2 regions of the Streptomyces sp. NPDC056224 genome follow, and region 1 is predicted to be linked to the other one. Evidence: riboswitches for the same ligand, from Rfam matches in the RefSeq annotation. Region 1 holds a riboswitch; the other holds the start of a gene.
What was found. Region 1 has a riboswitch for cyclic di-AMP ahead of ACFCZ1_RS15945 (M23 family metallopeptidase). Riboswitches for the same ligand answer to the same signal wherever they lie in the genome.
Positions count from the first base shown of each region.

Region 2: another riboswitch for cyclic di-AMP. It lies ahead of ACFCZ1_RS23920 (peptidoglycan DD-metalloendopeptidase family protein); the one in region 1 lies ahead of ACFCZ1_RS15945 (M23 family metallopeptidase).

Region 1 is NZ_JBHJTK010000010.1:167,551-175,052, reverse strand. Features, by position in the region: gene ACFCZ1_RS15960 (DNA topoisomerase (ATP-hydrolyzing) subunit A) at 1-1,459, opposite strand, end outside; gene ACFCZ1_RS15955 (M16 family metallopeptidase) at 1,650-3,014, shown strand; gene ACFCZ1_RS15950 (M16 family metallopeptidase) at 3,035-4,402, shown strand; cyclic di-AMP (ydaO/yuaA leader) riboswitch at 4,608-4,767, shown strand; gene ACFCZ1_RS15945 (M23 family metallopeptidase) at 4,780-5,583, shown strand; gene ACFCZ1_RS15940 (GntR family transcriptional regulator) at 5,767-6,444, shown strand; gene ACFCZ1_RS15935 (HPr family phosphocarrier protein) at 6,838-7,119, opposite strand; gene ACFCZ1_RS15930 (GNAT family N-acetyltransferase) at 7,303-7,502, shown strand, end outside.
Region 2 is NZ_JBHJTK010000022.1:62,155-69,656, reverse strand. Features, by position in the region: gene ACFCZ1_RS23930 (aspartate aminotransferase family protein) at 1-1,014, shown strand, start outside; gene ACFCZ1_RS23925 (tyrosine-protein phosphatase) at 1,033-1,824, opposite strand; cyclic di-AMP (ydaO/yuaA leader) riboswitch at 2,109-2,311, shown strand; gene ACFCZ1_RS23920 (peptidoglycan DD-metalloendopeptidase family protein) at 2,316-3,281, shown strand; gene ACFCZ1_RS23915 (SGNH/GDSL hydrolase family protein) at 3,446-4,231, shown strand; gene ACFCZ1_RS23910 (MBL fold metallo-hydrolase) at 4,344-5,543, shown strand; gene ACFCZ1_RS23905 (ATP-binding protein) at 5,978-7,502, shown strand, end outside.

The DNA.
Region 1 (7,502 bases):
CGACCGCCGCCAGTTCCGCGGAGACCAGCTTGCGCAGCTCGGTGTCGGACTCCAGGATCCCGGTCAGCTCGTCGATCTCGCCGGTCAGCCGGTCGCGCTCGGACTCCAGCTCGATCCGGTCGAACTTCGTGAGCCGGCGCAGCGGGGTGTCCAGGATGTACTGGGTCTGGATCTCGCTCAGCGAGAACCGCTCCATCAGCCGGGCCTTGGCCTGCGCGGAGTTGTCGCTGTCCCGGATGAGCCGGATGACCTCGTCGATGTCGATGAGCGCCACCAGCAGGCCCTCGACCAGGTGCAGGCGGTCGCGGCGCTTGGTGCGGCGGAACTCGCTGCGCCTGCGGACGACCTCGAAGCGGTGGTCCAGATAGACCTCCAGCAGCTCCTTGAGGCCGAGCGTCAGCGGCTGCCCGTCCACCAGGGCCACGTTGTTGATGCCGAAGGACTCCTCCATCGGCGTCAGCTTGTACAGCTGTTCCAGGACGGCCTCGGGGTGGAAGCCGTTCTTGATCTCGATGACCAGGCGCAGGCCGTGGGAGCGGTCGGTGAGGTCCTTGACGTCCGCGATGCCCTGGAGCTTCTTCGAACCGACCAGGTCCTTGATCTTCGCGATGACCTTCTCGGGGCCGACCGTGAAGGGCAGTTCCGTGACGACGAGGCCCTTGCGGCGCGCCGTCACGTTCTCCACCGCCACCGTCGCGCGGATCTTGAAGGTGCCGCGGCCGTTCGCGTAGGCGTCCTTGATCCCCGAGAGCCCGACGATCCGGCCGCCCGTGGGCAGGTCGGGACCCGGCACGAAGCGCATCAGCGCCTCCAGGTCCGCGTGCGGGTAGCGGATCAGGTGGCGGGCGGCCGCGATGACCTCGCCGAGGTTGTGCGGGGGCATGTTGGTGGCCATGCCGACCGCGATCCCGGACGCGCCGTTGACCAGCAGGTTGGGATACGCGGCGGGCAGCGCGACCGGCTCCCGCTCCTGGCCGTCGTAGTTGGCGGTGAAGTCGACGGTGTCCTCGTCGATCGACTCCGTCATCAGCGACGTGGCGTCGGCCATCTTGCACTCGGTGTAACGCATCGCGGCCGGCGGGTCGTCGTTGCCGAGCGAACCGAAGTTGCCGTGGCCGTCGACCAGGGGCAGCCGCATCGAGAAGGGCTGGGCCATGCGCACCAGGGCGTCGTAGATCGACGCGTCACCGTGCGGGTGGAGCTTGCCCATCACCTCGCCGACGACTCGGGCGCACTTCACGTACCCGCGGTCGGGGCGCAGACCCATCTCGTTCATCTGGTACACGATGCGGCGGTGCACCGGCTTCATGCCGTCCCGGGCGTCGGGCAGGGCACGGGAGTAGATCACCGAGTACGCGTACTCGAGGAAGGAGCCCTGCATTTCGTCGACGACGTCGATGTCGAGGATCCTCTCCTCGAAATCCTCCGGCGGCGGGGTCTTCGTGCTGCGGCGGGCCATCGCTGCGCGGCTCCTTAACCAAGAATGAGTGTGCTGGGGGTCTGACGCGGACCATTGTGGCCCGAGGCACCGACAACGCCGACTCCGACCCAGGGTGTGACCCGGGAACTTATCCGGCGGTCGACGCGCTTGCATACAGTGGCAGGTCTGACAGAAATCTCTGCATCGCGATCGAAGGGACCACATGCCCATGGGTCACACGGCCACAGCCCAGGCCGGCTCCGGCGGCCTGACAGCGACCGAACACCGGCTGGCCAACGGCTTGCGCGTGGTGCTTTCCGAGGACCACCTGACCCCGGTCGCCGCGGTATGCCTCTGGTACGACGTCGGCTCGCGCCACGAAGTCAAGGGACGAACCGGCCTGGCTCACCTCTTCGAGCACCTGATGTTCCAGGGTTCGGCGAGCGTACCGGGCAACGGTCACTTCGAGCTGGTCCAGGGCGCCGGAGGCTCCCTGAACGGCACCACCAGCTTCGAGCGCACCAACTACTTCGAGACGATGCCGACCCACCAGCTGGAGCTCGCGCTGTGGCTGGAGGCGGACCGCATGGGCTCGCTCCTGGCCGCCCTGGACGACGAGTCCATGGAGAACCAGCGCGACGTCGTCAAGAACGAGCGCCGCCAGCGGTACGACAACGTCCCGTACGGCACGGCCTTCGAGAAGCTGACCGCCCTCGCGTACCCCGAGGGCCACCCGTACCACCACACGCCGATCGGCTCCATGGCCGATCTGGACGCCGCCTCCCTGGAGGACGCGCGCGCCTTCTTCCGCACGTACTACGCGCCGAACAACGCGGTGCTGTCGGTCGTCGGCGACATCGACCCGGAGCGCACGCTCGCCTGGATCGAGAAGTACTTCGGCACCATCCCCGCGCACGACGGCAAGCAGCCGCCCCGTGACGGCTCCCTGCCCGACGTCATCGGCCGGGAGCTGCGCGAGGAGATCGTCGAGGAGGTCCCGGCGCGTGCGCTGATGGCCGCCTACCGGCTCCCGCACGACGGCACCCGCGAGTGCGACGCCGCCGACGTGGCGCTGACCGTCCTGGGCGGCGGCGAGTCCTCACGGCTCCACAACCGTCTGGTACGCCGCGACCAGACGGCCGTCGCGGCAGGCTTCGGCATGCTGCGCCTGGCCGGCGCGCCCTCCCTGGGCTGGCTGGACGTCAAGACGTCCGGCGGGGTCGACGTGCCCGACATCGAGGCGGCCGTGGACGAGGAGCTCGCGCGGTTCGCCGCCGAGGGCCCGACGGCCGAGGAGATGGAGCGCGCCCAGGCGCAGCTGGAGCGGGAGTGGCTCGACCGGCTGAGCACGGTCGCGGGCCGCGCCGACGAACTGTGCCGCTTCGCGGTGCTCTTCGGAGACCCGCAGCTGGCCCTGACCGCCGTCCAGCGCGTCCTCGCCGTCACCGCCGAGGAGGTGCAGGCCGTGGCCGCGGCCCGGCTGCGCCCGGACAACCGCGCGGTGCTGGTCTACGAGCCGATCACCGCCGACGCCGACGCCGCCGACGAGTCCGACGAGAACGACGCGAACGAGAACGAGGGGGCGGAGCAGTGAGCGACACCGCAGCCGTCACGATGACCTTCCACCCGCGCCCGCAGGCCGGGGAACCGCAGCCGTGGGCCTTCCCCGCCCCCGACCGCTCGGATCTGGCCAACGGCCTGACCCTGCTGCGCTGCCACCGCCCGGGCCAGCAGGTGATCGCGGTCGAGGTCAACCTCGCCGCCCCGCTGGACGCCGAGCCCGAGGGCCTGGACGGCGTGGCCACCATCATGGCCCGCGCGCTGTCCGAGGGCACCGACAAGCACTCCGCCGAGGAGTTCGCGGCCGAGCTGGAGCGCTGCGGCGCCACCCTCGACGCGCACGCCGACCACCCGGGCCTGCGGGTCTCCCTGGAGGTTCCGGCCTCTCGGCTGCCCAAGGCCCTCGGCCTGCTCGCCGAGGCCCTGCGCGCGCCGGCCTTCGCCGACGCCGAGGTCGACCGCCTGGTGCGCAACCGGCTCGACGAGATCCCGCACGAGCTGGCCAACCCGCAGCGCCGCGCCGCCAAACAGCTCTCCAAGGAGCTGTTCCCGGCCTCCCTGCGGATGTCCCGCCCCCGCCAGGGCACCGAGGAGACGGTCGCGCGGATCGACTCCTCGGCCGTACGCGCCTTCTACGAGGCCCACGTACGCCCCGCCACGGCCACCGCGGTGGTCGTCGGCGACCTGACCGGCATCGACCTGGACGCCGTGCTCGCGGACACCCTGGGCGCCTGGACGGGCAACGCCGCCGAGCCCCTGCCGGTGCCGCCGGTGACCGCCGACGACACCGGTCGCGTGGTCATCGTGGACCGGCCCGGCGCGGTCCAGACGCAGCTGCTGATCGGCCGGATCGGGCCGGACCGGCACGACCGGGTCTGGGCGGCCCAGGTGCTCGGCACGTACTGCCTGGGCGGCACCCTGACCTCACGCCTCGACAAGGTGCTGCGCGAGGAGAAGGGGTACACCTACGGCGTGCGCGCCTTCGGCCAGGTGCTGCGCTCGACCGCCGACGGCAAGGGCGCCTCGATGCTCGCCATCAGCGGCTCGGTGGACACACCGAACACCGGCCCGGCGCTGGAAGACCTCTGGAAGGTGCTGCGCACCCTCGCGGAGGGCGGCCTGACCGATGCCGAACGGGACGTGGCGGTGCAGAACTTGGTGGGTGTGGCCCCGCTGAAGTTCGAGACTGCGGCCTCGGTCGCCGGAACCCTCGCGGACCAGGTCGAGCAGGAGCTGCCGGACGACTACCAGGCGCAGTTGTACGCGCAGCTGGCCGAAACCGGGACGGTGGAGGCGACTTCGGCGGTCGTGAAGGCCTTCCCGGCGGACCGGCTGGTCACCGTCCTGGTCGGCGACGCGGCGCAGATCGAGGCGCCGGTGCGCGCCCTCGGGATCGGCGAGGTGAGCGTCGTCACCAACTGACGGCAGCGGTCGGCCAACTGGTCGATTCGGAAGGGGCTTCGGCGGGCTTGTCCGCCGGAGCCCTTTTTGTCCGATTGGTGGTGAGGTTGCTTTTATGTGGTGTGGCGTACGCAACAAAAAGGCGTGTCTGTTTGGCGATTGACTGATGATCCGCCTAGCGTCACCCGTGCTGCCCGTCAGTTGTACCCGCCGCGTCCGCGGCACCGGGCAGTGATCGCCGAGTCCCCGTCAGGCGCGAGCCTGGGGAGCCGGGGACCCACATGTGTCCCTGGGGTGAATCGGACCCCCTCGCAAGAGGAGGCCCGTAGGAGACCTTCCTGCTCCGAACCCGTCAGCTAACCCGGTAGGCGAGAAGGAAGGAAAGGATCAGCCCCTTCATGGCGTTTGGCAGTCGTCCCGCCGGCTCCGGTAAGCACCGTGGTTCCAGCCGTCTGAGCCGCAAGACCGCCGGCTACGCCGGCATCGCCGCCCTCGCCACCACTGGTGTCGTCGGCTCCCTCGCCGCTCCGGCCTTCGCCGCGGACAACGGCGACCACCACTCCACCCAGGACAACGCGCTCGGCGCCGTGGTCGTCGCCGAGGACCTCCAGGGTGACATCCAGGACCAGGCCGCGTCCCAGCACCGTGCCGCCGAGCACGCCGCCGCCCAGGCGCAGGCCGAGGCCGACGCCAAGCAGCGGGCCGCCGAGGCCAAGCGCCTCGCCGAGGCCAAGGCGAAGGCCGAGCGCGAAGCCGCCGAGCGTGCGGCCCGCGAGGAGGAGCGCAAGCGCCTCAACACCTTCGTCGCGCCGATCGACGGCTCGTACGTCAGCACGCAGTACAAGGCCGGCGGCGGCATGTGGTCCTCCGGCAGCCACACCGGCATCGACTTCCACGCCGCCTCCGGCACCTCCGTCCACGCGGTGGGCGCCGGCGTCGTGGTCGAGGCCGGCTGGGGCGGCGCGTACGGCAACAACGTCGTCATCAAGCACAACGACGGTACGTACACCCAGTACGGGCACATGAACTCGCTGGCCGTCTCCGTCGGCCAGCAGGTCACCGCCGGCCAGCAGATCGGCCTGTCCGGCTCCACGGGCAACTCCAGTGGCCCGCACCTGCACTTCGAGGCCCGCACCGGCGCCTCCTACGGTTCGGACATCGACCCGATCGCGTACCTGCGCTCGCACGACGTCAGCCTCTGACCCGCACCGCACCGCTTCACCGAAGGCCCCGGCTCACCGAGCCGGGGCCTTCGGCGCTCTCCGCCGGGTAAACGTTTCGCATTTCCGAGCGCTCTCGGAAATTATCGTGTGTTGCAATAGAGTCGCAGCACGCACGTGCGTGTCCCATGGGTGTGGCAGTCGGAAATAGGCGGAGGTTCGGTCTTGCGTATTCCTGCGCAGGCGGTATGCACGGCAATCCGCGACGACATCGTCTCCGGGGTCTTCGAACCGGGCGGCAGACTGACCGAGGAAGTGCTGGCCCGCCGGTACGGAGTCTCGCGCGTCCCGGTCCGCGAGGCGCTGCGGACCCTGGAGTCCGAGGGGTTCGTGACCACGCGGCGCCACGCGGGCGCCTGCGTGGCCGAGCCGACCGAACAGGAGGCCGCCGACCTCCTGGAGCTTCGGATGCTGCTGGAGCCCCTGGCGGCCGCCAGGGCGGCCCGGCGGCGTACCGAGGCCCACCTCAAGGTGCTGCGCGGGCTGGTGAGGCTCGGTCAGGAGCGGGCCAGGCGGGGCCAGGGCGAGGACCTGCGGTCCCTGGGCGCCTGGTTCCACGAGACGCTGGCCCAGGCCTCCGGGAGCCCCGGGCTGATCGCCCTGCTCACGCAGATGCGGCACAAGGTGTCGTGGATGTACGTGGTGGAGGCGCCGGCCCGGCCGGTCGAGTCGTGGGCGGAACACGGTGCGATCGTCGACGCGGTGGCGCGGGGGGACGCGGAGCGGGCCCGGACGCTGACGGCGATCCACACCGAGAGGGCGACGGCCGCGCACCGGCCGCGGCTCCGGCCGGCGGTGAGCACTTCGCAACCTGCCGTAAACATGGCGAGCGGCCGGCATTAACAGGGCCCGTATATAAAGGGGTGTATCCGGGCTCCGCTTCCGCGATTTCCGGTCGCGTGCGCGTGCCGCGCGCAGAATTGCCGGGGAGTCGAATTCCCGCGGATGCGCATTTCCGGTGGTGCCGAATTTCGACGCTTTCCGGGCTTCCGTATCCCCGGGCCGCCGAATGCGCGGTGCCCTCCCGCGCCCCGCACCGCCGTGCCCTCCCGCGCCCCGCACCGCCGTGCCCTCCCGCGCCCCGCGCCGCCGTGCCCTCCCGCGCCCCGCGCCGCCGTGTTCGCGCGCGGCCGTGTCTTCCGTGAGCCGCGGGTGACCCCGGAACCACCGGAGCCGCGGCCCCTGGTGGGGGACCGCGGCTCCGGCGGGTGTACTGCGCGGGTCGAACCCGAAGGGTCAGACGGTCTCGGGGAGCTCCTCGAGGCCCTCGGCGACCAGCTTCGCGAGGCGGTCCAGCGCGGCCTCCGCACCGTCGGCCTCGGAGGCGAGGACGATCTCCTCGCCGCCCTGGGCGCCCAGGCCCAGGACCGCCAGCATGGAAGCGGCGTTGACGGGGTCGCCGCCGGCCTTGGCGATGGTCACCGGGACGCCGGAAGCGGTCGTCGCACGGACGAAGATCGAGGCGGGACGAGCGTGCAGGCCCTCGGCCCAGCCGACGTTGACGCGGCGCTCTGCCATGGTGATGCCCTTCAGGTTCTTACGGTTGTCTAGACCAGTCTCTCACGACGCCCGGAATGGTCCGACCGACCTTCGGCCCGGATTTCCCGCCGCTCGACCTTCCCCAGCTTGCACCGCTTTGCCCCAGCCTGCCTATACGCCGCGCGAGCGCTGCCGGGCCGTTCCCGGCCGTAAGGTAGGCCCATGACCACCGAGTCGGACCCCTCGTACCCGGCCCACTGGGAAGCGGACGTCGTCCTGCGCGACGGCGGCACCGCCCGGATCAGGCCCATCACCACCGCGGACGCCGGCCGGCTGGTCAGCTTCTACGAGCAGGTCTCCGACGAGTCGAAGTACTACCGCTTCTTCGCTCCCTATCCCCGGCTCTCCGACCGCGACGTGCA
Region 2 (7,502 bases), on a different contig from region 1:
GGCACCGAGGCGGTGGAGACGGCCCTGAAATTCGCCCGGTACGCCACCGGGCGGCCCAGGATCCTCTACTGCGACCACGCCTTCCACGGGCTCACGACGGGGTCGCTCTCGGTCAACGGCGAAGGCGGCTTCCGGGACGGTTTCGCGCCGCTGCTCCCCGACACGAAGGTCGCGCTGGGGGACCTGGGCGCACTGGAGCGGGAGCTGAAGCGCGGCGACGTGGCCGCCTTCGTCGTCGAGCCGATCCAGGGCAAGGGGGTGCTCGCCGCCCCGCCCGGCTTCCTGCTCGCGGCGCAGGAGCTGCTGCGCCGGCACAAGGCCCTGCTGATCGCGGACGAGGTGCAGACCGGCCTCGGCCGCACCGGCGATTTCTATGCGTACCAGCACGAGCCGGGCGTGGAACCGGATCTGGTGTGCGTGGCCAAGGCCCTGTCGGGTGGGTACGTGCCGGTCGGCGCGACCCTGGGCAAGGACTGGATCTTCAAGAAGGTCTACTCGTCCATGGACCGGGTGCTCGTGCACTCCGCGAGCTTCGGCTCCAACGCGCAGGCGATGGCGGCCGGGCTGGCGGTGCTGTCGGTCATGGAGGACGAGGAGGTCGTGGCCCGTGCCCGCGCCGTGGGGGACCTGCTGCGCGGGCGGCTCGCCGCCCTGGTGGGCGAGTACGAGCTGCTGCACGAGGTGCGGGGGCGCGGCTTGATGATCGGCATCGAGTTCGGCCGGCCGTCCTCGCTGGGGCTGCGCAGCCGGTGGACCATGCTGCAGGCGGCCCGCAAGGGGCTCTTCGCGCAGATGGTCGTCGTGCCGCTGCTGCAGAAGCACCGGATCCTCACCCAGGTGTCCGGGGACCACCTCGAAGTGATCAAGCTCATCCCGCCGCTGATCGTGGACGAGCGGGACGTCGACCGGTTCGTCGGCGCCTTCCGGGACGTCATGGACGAGGCGCACGGCGGCTCGGGGCTGATGTGGGACTTCGGCAGGACCCTGGTGAAGCAGGCCGTCGGCAACCGGTGACGGCCTGCGGCGGCGTCGTCAGTCGAGCAGCCGCTCCCGCAGCCGGCCGAGGGTCTCGGGCGTGAGTCCGAGGCCCTGCGCCAGGTAGCGGTCCACACCGCCCCAGTGCCCGTCGATGGTGTCGAAGGCCGCTTCCAGGTACTCGGCGCGGGCATCGAAGAGCGGGGCGAGCAGCTCCATCGCCTCGGGGGAGCGGGCCTCGGCCGACCCGCCGCTGCGGCGTACCCGGTAGCGACGGTGCGGAGCGTTCGACTCCAGGTAGTCCGCCACGATCGCCTCGCGCTCGACGCCCAGCGCGAGCAGGGTGACGGCGATCGACAGGCCCGCCCGGTCCTTGCCGGCCGCGCAGTGCAGGAGGGCGGGCACGCTGTCCTCGGCGAGGGCGTGCACCACCCGGCTGTGCTCGCCGGTGCGGTGCTTGATGATCCCGCGGTACGAGCTCTCCATCCGGGCCGCGGCCTTCCCGTCGCCCAGGATGGCGCGGAGCTGGTCGAGGTCGCCGTCGCGGACCATCTTCCAGAACTCCCGGCCGTCGGCCGGGTCCGAGAGCGGGATGTTGACGTTCCGGACGCCGGGCAGTTCGACGTCCGGCCCCTCCAGGGCGTGGTCGGCGTTGTTGCGGAAGTCGAAGACGGTGTGGAGGCCGAGCGAGGCGAGGAATTCTGCGTCGGTTTCGGTGGCATGCGCGAGATGTCCGCTTCGGAACAGTCGTCCCGCCTTGACCCTTCGCCCGCCGGAAGTCGGCAATCCCCCCACGTCGCGGAAATTGCGCACTCCGGACAGTTCCGGCTCCTGTATCTGCTGGGTCACGGGAACTCCTCCGCTTCGTGGTGGGTCATCTGTCCGAATTAAGCTACTTGGCGCCAACTTGCCATGAACGGCGGCGAGATCGGACGCGGCCCCGTGAGCCAGATCATACGGTGACCGTGCGTGCCTGATCGCGAAGGGTGAATGGCCCGGCCGGAGCGGTTGTTGGCGGTGGGGGCGGGACGCAGGGTGACCGGAATTCCGGCGGTCCCTCATCCCTGTTATTCCGTCAGGGAATTCACGGCTTGTTGTGTACGGCCTTATGGGATTACCTTCGCGATCCATCCGGGTGGACCGCCGAATCCTGCCGCCGCCCGGAAACCGCACCCAACTATTCACGCGCTCGGCAGGAGCGGGGGAACCAGGTAAGCCGCTGTTCCGGATCTTTCCGGGACGGCTCGGGGTTAAGCCGCCCATGTTCCGTTCACGGACGGCCGGACATCTCCAGTCCGAACCCGACAGCTCACCTCGCAGGCGACGGAGAGGAATTCGCCATGTCCGCAAAGGGCAAGCACCGCCGTCCCAAGTCCCGTTCCATCTCCCGCGGTCTCGCCGTCGCCGGCACCGGCGGTGCGGCGCTCGCGCTGCCCCTGATGGGTGCCGCCGGCGCCCAGGCGGCCCCCGCTCCGGCCGCCGCGCCTGCCGCGGCCCCCGCCGTGGCGCCGCAGCTTCCCCTCTCGCTCCAGGCGGCCCCGACCGCCGCCGTGGAGGCCGCGCCGACCGTCTACACGGTCGTGCCCGGCGACTACCTCTCCAAGATCGCCGCAGAGCGCCACCTCTCCGGGGGCTGGGAGCGGCTGTACGCCGACAACCGCGAGGCCGTCGGTACCAACCCCTCCCTCATCCACCCCGGCCTGAAGCTGACCCTGGGCGCGAAGGGCGCGGCGGCCGCACCCGACTCCGCCCCCGCCGCCCCGGCTCCCGCCCCGGCTCCCAAGGCCGCTGCGAAGCCGGCTCCGAAGTCGGCTCCCAAGCCCGCCGAGAAGGTCGCCGAGAAGGCCGCCCCGGTGCAGCGCGAAGCCGCCGCCGAGGCGCCGGCCGCGCAGCGGTCCGCCTCCGGCTTCGTGGCCCCGGTGAGCGGCGGGATATCCACCCAGTACAAGGTCGCCGGCAGCATGTGGTCCTCCGGCTACCACACCGGCGTCGACTTCATCGCCAGCTCCGGCACCACCGTCAAGGCCGTCGGCCCGGGCACCGTGGTCTCGTCCGGCTGGGCCGGCGCGTACGGCAACGAGGTCATCATCAAGCACACGGACGGCACCTACTCGCAGTACGGCCACCTCTCCGTGCTGTCCGTCTCGGCGGGTCAGAGCGTCACCGGCGGCCAGAGCATCGGTCTCTCCGGCTCCACCGGCAACTCGACCGGCCCGCACCTCCACTTCGAGATCCGCACGGGCCCGTCCTACGGCTCGGACATCGACCCGCTCGCCTACCTCCGCTCGAAGGGCGTGAGCATCTGACGGCACCCGCCGCCGGAACGCAGGCACGCGTGAGGCCGGGGCCCCGAGGGGGGTCCCGGCCTCACGTGTACCTATTCCTTATCCCCCGCGTGGTAAAGATCACGGTCCGTCAACCCCTGCTTACGTTGGCGTAGGTCGTGTACGGGAGTGAAGGATGTCGTCTCGTGGCAGCGACGACGACGACACTCAAGACCATCGGCTCGTACGCGGCGATCGGGGACAGCTTCACCGAGGGCGTGGGGGACCCGGGACCCGGGGATTCTTTTCTCGGCTGGGCGGACCGGCTCGCCGTGCTCCTGGCCGACCGGCGTGACGAGCACGACTTCCGGTACGCGAACCTGGCCGTGCGCGGCCGACTCCTCGACCAGATCGTGGCCGAACAGGTCCCGCGGGCCAAGGAGCTCGCGCCCGACCTGGTGACCTTCTGCGCGGGCGGCAACGACATCATCCGGCCCGGCAGCGACCCCGACGACGTGGCGGAGCGGTTCGAGGCCGCCGTCGCCGACCTTACCGGGGCCGTCGGCCACGTCATGATCACCACCGGCTTCGACACCCGGGGCGTGCCGGTCCTCAAGCACCTGCGCGGCAAGGTGGCGACGTACAGCGCGCACGTCCGCGCCATCGCCGACCGCTACGACTGCCCGGTGCTCGACCTCTGGTCGCTGAAATCCGTACAGGACCGGCGGGCCTGGGACGCCGACCGGCTGCACCTGTCACCCGAGGGGCACACGCGGGTCGCACTGCGCGCCGCCCAGGTGCTGGGGCTGGAAGTGCCCGCCGACCCCGACCAGCCGTGGCCGCCGGAGCGGCCGCGCGGCTCGGTGGACGTGACCCGGGACAACATCCAGTGGGCGCGCGAGCACCTGGCGCCGTGGATCGGCCGACGGCTGCGCGGGGAGTCCTCCGGGGACCACGTGGAGGCGAAGCGACCGGACCTGCTCCCGTTGTAGGGGGCGACCGGCGGTGCGGACGGGAGCCGCGAGCGGAATCCTCCGGGGCGCGTGTGCGTTGGGATGGTCGTAGTGCGACGACCGTCCTGACCCCATCCTCCCAGGAGGCGCTTTGACCGGCTCCCGTCCCTTGCGTCCACGGCTGCGTGCCCTGCGGCCCGAAGCCTTCGGCGCGGACCCGTCCGGCGCCCGGCTGGAGAGGATCCGCCGCTCGCCGAACTTCGCCGACGGCGTCTTCCAGAATCCGGTCGGGGCCCGGACCAGGCCCTCGGGGTCGATGGCGGAGTTCGCGAAGATCTACTTCCACAAGGAGGAGCGGCTCCGGCGCAATCCCGGCGCGCCGATCCCCGTGTACCCGACGACGCTCGCGGAGCTGGCGAAGCCGCCCGTGAGCGGTCTGCGGCTCACCTGGATGGGCCACTCCAGCGTGCTCGCCGAGATCGACGGCCGACGGGTGCTCTTCGACCCCGTGTGGGGCGAGCGGTGCTCCCCCTTCCCCTTCGCCGGCCCCAAGCGGCTGCACCCCGTGCCGGTGCCCCTGGCCTCGCTGGGGACGGCCGACGTGGTGGTGATCTCGCACGACCACTACGACCACCTCGACCTGCCGACGATCAAGGCGCTGGCCGGTACGGACACGGTCTTCGCCGTCCCGCTGGGCGTCGGCGCGCACCTGGAGCGCTGGGGCGTACCGGCCGACCGGCTGCGCGAGCTGGACTGGAACGAGAGCACCGAGGTCGCCGGGCTCTCGCTGACGGCGACCCCCGCCCGGCACTTCTGCGGACGCGGGCTGCGCAACCAGCAGAACACCCTGTGGGCCTCCTGGGTCGTCGCGGGCGACGAGCACCGCATCTACCACAGCGGGGACACCGGATACTTCCCCGGCTTCAAGGAGATCGGCGCCGAGCACGGGCCGTTCGACGCCACGATGATCCAGATCGGGGCCTACTCGGAGTACTGGCCCGACATCCACATGACCCCCGGGGAGGGCATGCGCGCCCACCTCGACCTCCAGGGCGGAGCCCCGCGCGGCACGATGATGCCGATCCACTGGGGCACCTTCAACCTGGCCCTCCACCCGTGGGACGAACCGGGCGAGGGCACCCTGGCCGCGGCCGAGGAGACCGGATCGGCCATCGCCCTGCCGATCCCGGGCCAGCCCTTCGAGCCCGGCTCCGCCGATGCCCCGGCGGAACCCTGGTGGCGGCCCTTCGTGGCGGGCGCCGCGGTCACCCCGGCCGCGACCCCGCATCCGGTCACGGCGGCGCGGCCGCACGCCGTGATCCGCGAGGAGCCCGAGGCCGTCGGGTCCTGACGTACCGGGGCCCCGCGGCCGGGCGGCCCCGCCCCTCGGCTGCGGGGCCGCTGGGAGCCGGGCGAGCCCGGAGCGGGCGTGCGCGAGGTGGGCGTGCCCGAGGTGGGCGTACCCGAGGTGGGCGTACGCCCGCGGCGGGCGCGACGCCCCGGCCGTCGGGGGCGGGGGCACGGGGGCGGGGGCACGGGGCGCGGGAGCGGGTAGGCAAGGCGGCCCGGGAGCCCGGCGGCACGGGGCCGTTGCCGGTCCTCGCGGGAGGCGCCCCGGCGGATTCGGGCGGCTGTGCGAGCGCTCCACCGGGAGCGGGAAGCACCCCCGTGAACTTCCCCAACTGACCGTCCGGGTCGGGATGGTGCGGTCTAGCGTGGGTATCCGGTGATCAACACCGGGCCCCGGGAACGCTGGGGGCCGGGCCCCACGTACCGAGGACGCCGATGTCCGGACTCCGCGCCGCCCGCCACGCCCCGTCGAGACACGCCGTCACCGGTCCGGCCCGGCAGATACGCCCCCAACTGGTCCGCGCCGCCGTGCTGCCGACGCTCGCCGCCGGGCTCAGCGGCGCCGCCGCGGTCATCTTCACCCTCCAACTCGGCGGGGGAGCAGGCGAACGGGACGCCCGGCTCTGGCCGGTGCTCACCGGCTGCGCCCTGCTCGTCCTGGGAGCCCTCGCCGCCGCCCTGCTCGGGGCCCAGCGGGCGGCCAAGGCCGTCCGGGACCGGTGCGAGGCACTGCGCCGCTCCAGTGCGCGCGGACGCCAGGAACTGCGGACGGCCGCCGACCGGCTGGAGCGGGGCGAGACCCCGCCCCGCCCCGTGCGCGGCGGACCGACCGGACCACCGCTCGGCACCGACCCGGCGGGCGTGGACGAGTTCTGGCTGCTCTCCCAGGAGCTGCGCGGCGCCCGCGAACAGGCCCACACGGCGCTCGTACGGCTGGCCGGCCCGGCCGCGCCGTCCGACAGCGAGCGCAAGGTCGAGGTCTTCGTCAACCTCGCGCGCCGGCTGCAGTCCCTCGTCCACCGCGAGATCTCGCTGCTGGACGGCCTGGAGGACACGGTCGAGGACCCGGACCTGCTCAAGGAACTCTTCCACGTCGACCACCTGGCCACCCGCATCCGCCGCCACGCCGAGAACCTCGCCGTGCTCGGCGGCGCCGCGTCCCGCCGTCAGTGGACCCGGCCCATCGACCTGAGCGAGGTGCTGCGCTCCTCCGTGGCGGAGGTCGAGCAGTACACCCGGGTCAAGGTCGTGCCCCCGGCGGGCGGCAGCGTACGCGGCCACGCCGTGGCGGACGTGGTACACCTGCTGGCCGAACTGGTCGAGAACGCCACGGTGTTCTCCGCACCCGACACCGATGTGGTGCTGCGCGCCGAACGGGTCACCGCCGGGATCGCGGTCGAGGTGGAGGACCGCGGGCTGGGCATGCCGGCCGAGGAACAGCACCGGATGAACGCCCTGCTCGGCGACCCCGACCAGTTCAGCGTCCGACACCTTCTCGCCGACGGGCGGATCGGCCTGTTCGTGGTCTCCGCGCTGGCCCGCCGGCACGGGATCGCCGTCGAGCTCAAGTCCAACATCTACGGCGGCGTGCTCGCCGTGCTGGTGCTGCCTCAGGAGCTGCTGGGCGCGGAGGCGCCGAGCGCCGCCGACGCGGCGGGTGGCTCCCGGGCCACCTCGTGGGGGACCGGGGAGTCGGCGGCGGTGCCGCCGCTGGAGCCGGTGCGGGTGACCCCGCCGCGCGCGGACCCGGAGCCCCTGCCGGGGCGAGGGGCGCCAACCGGGGCCGGGGCCGGGGCCTGGTGCGCCGGGGCCGCCGGCCCTGCCCCGGCCGTGAACGGGCCCGCGCCCGTTCCGCGGGCCGCCCCCGACCCCGCTCGCGGGCCGCGCCCGCAGACCGCCCCGGGACCCGGCACCGCGCCCGGGGCCCCGCGGGAGCCTGCGGCCGGGATCCGGTCCGGGG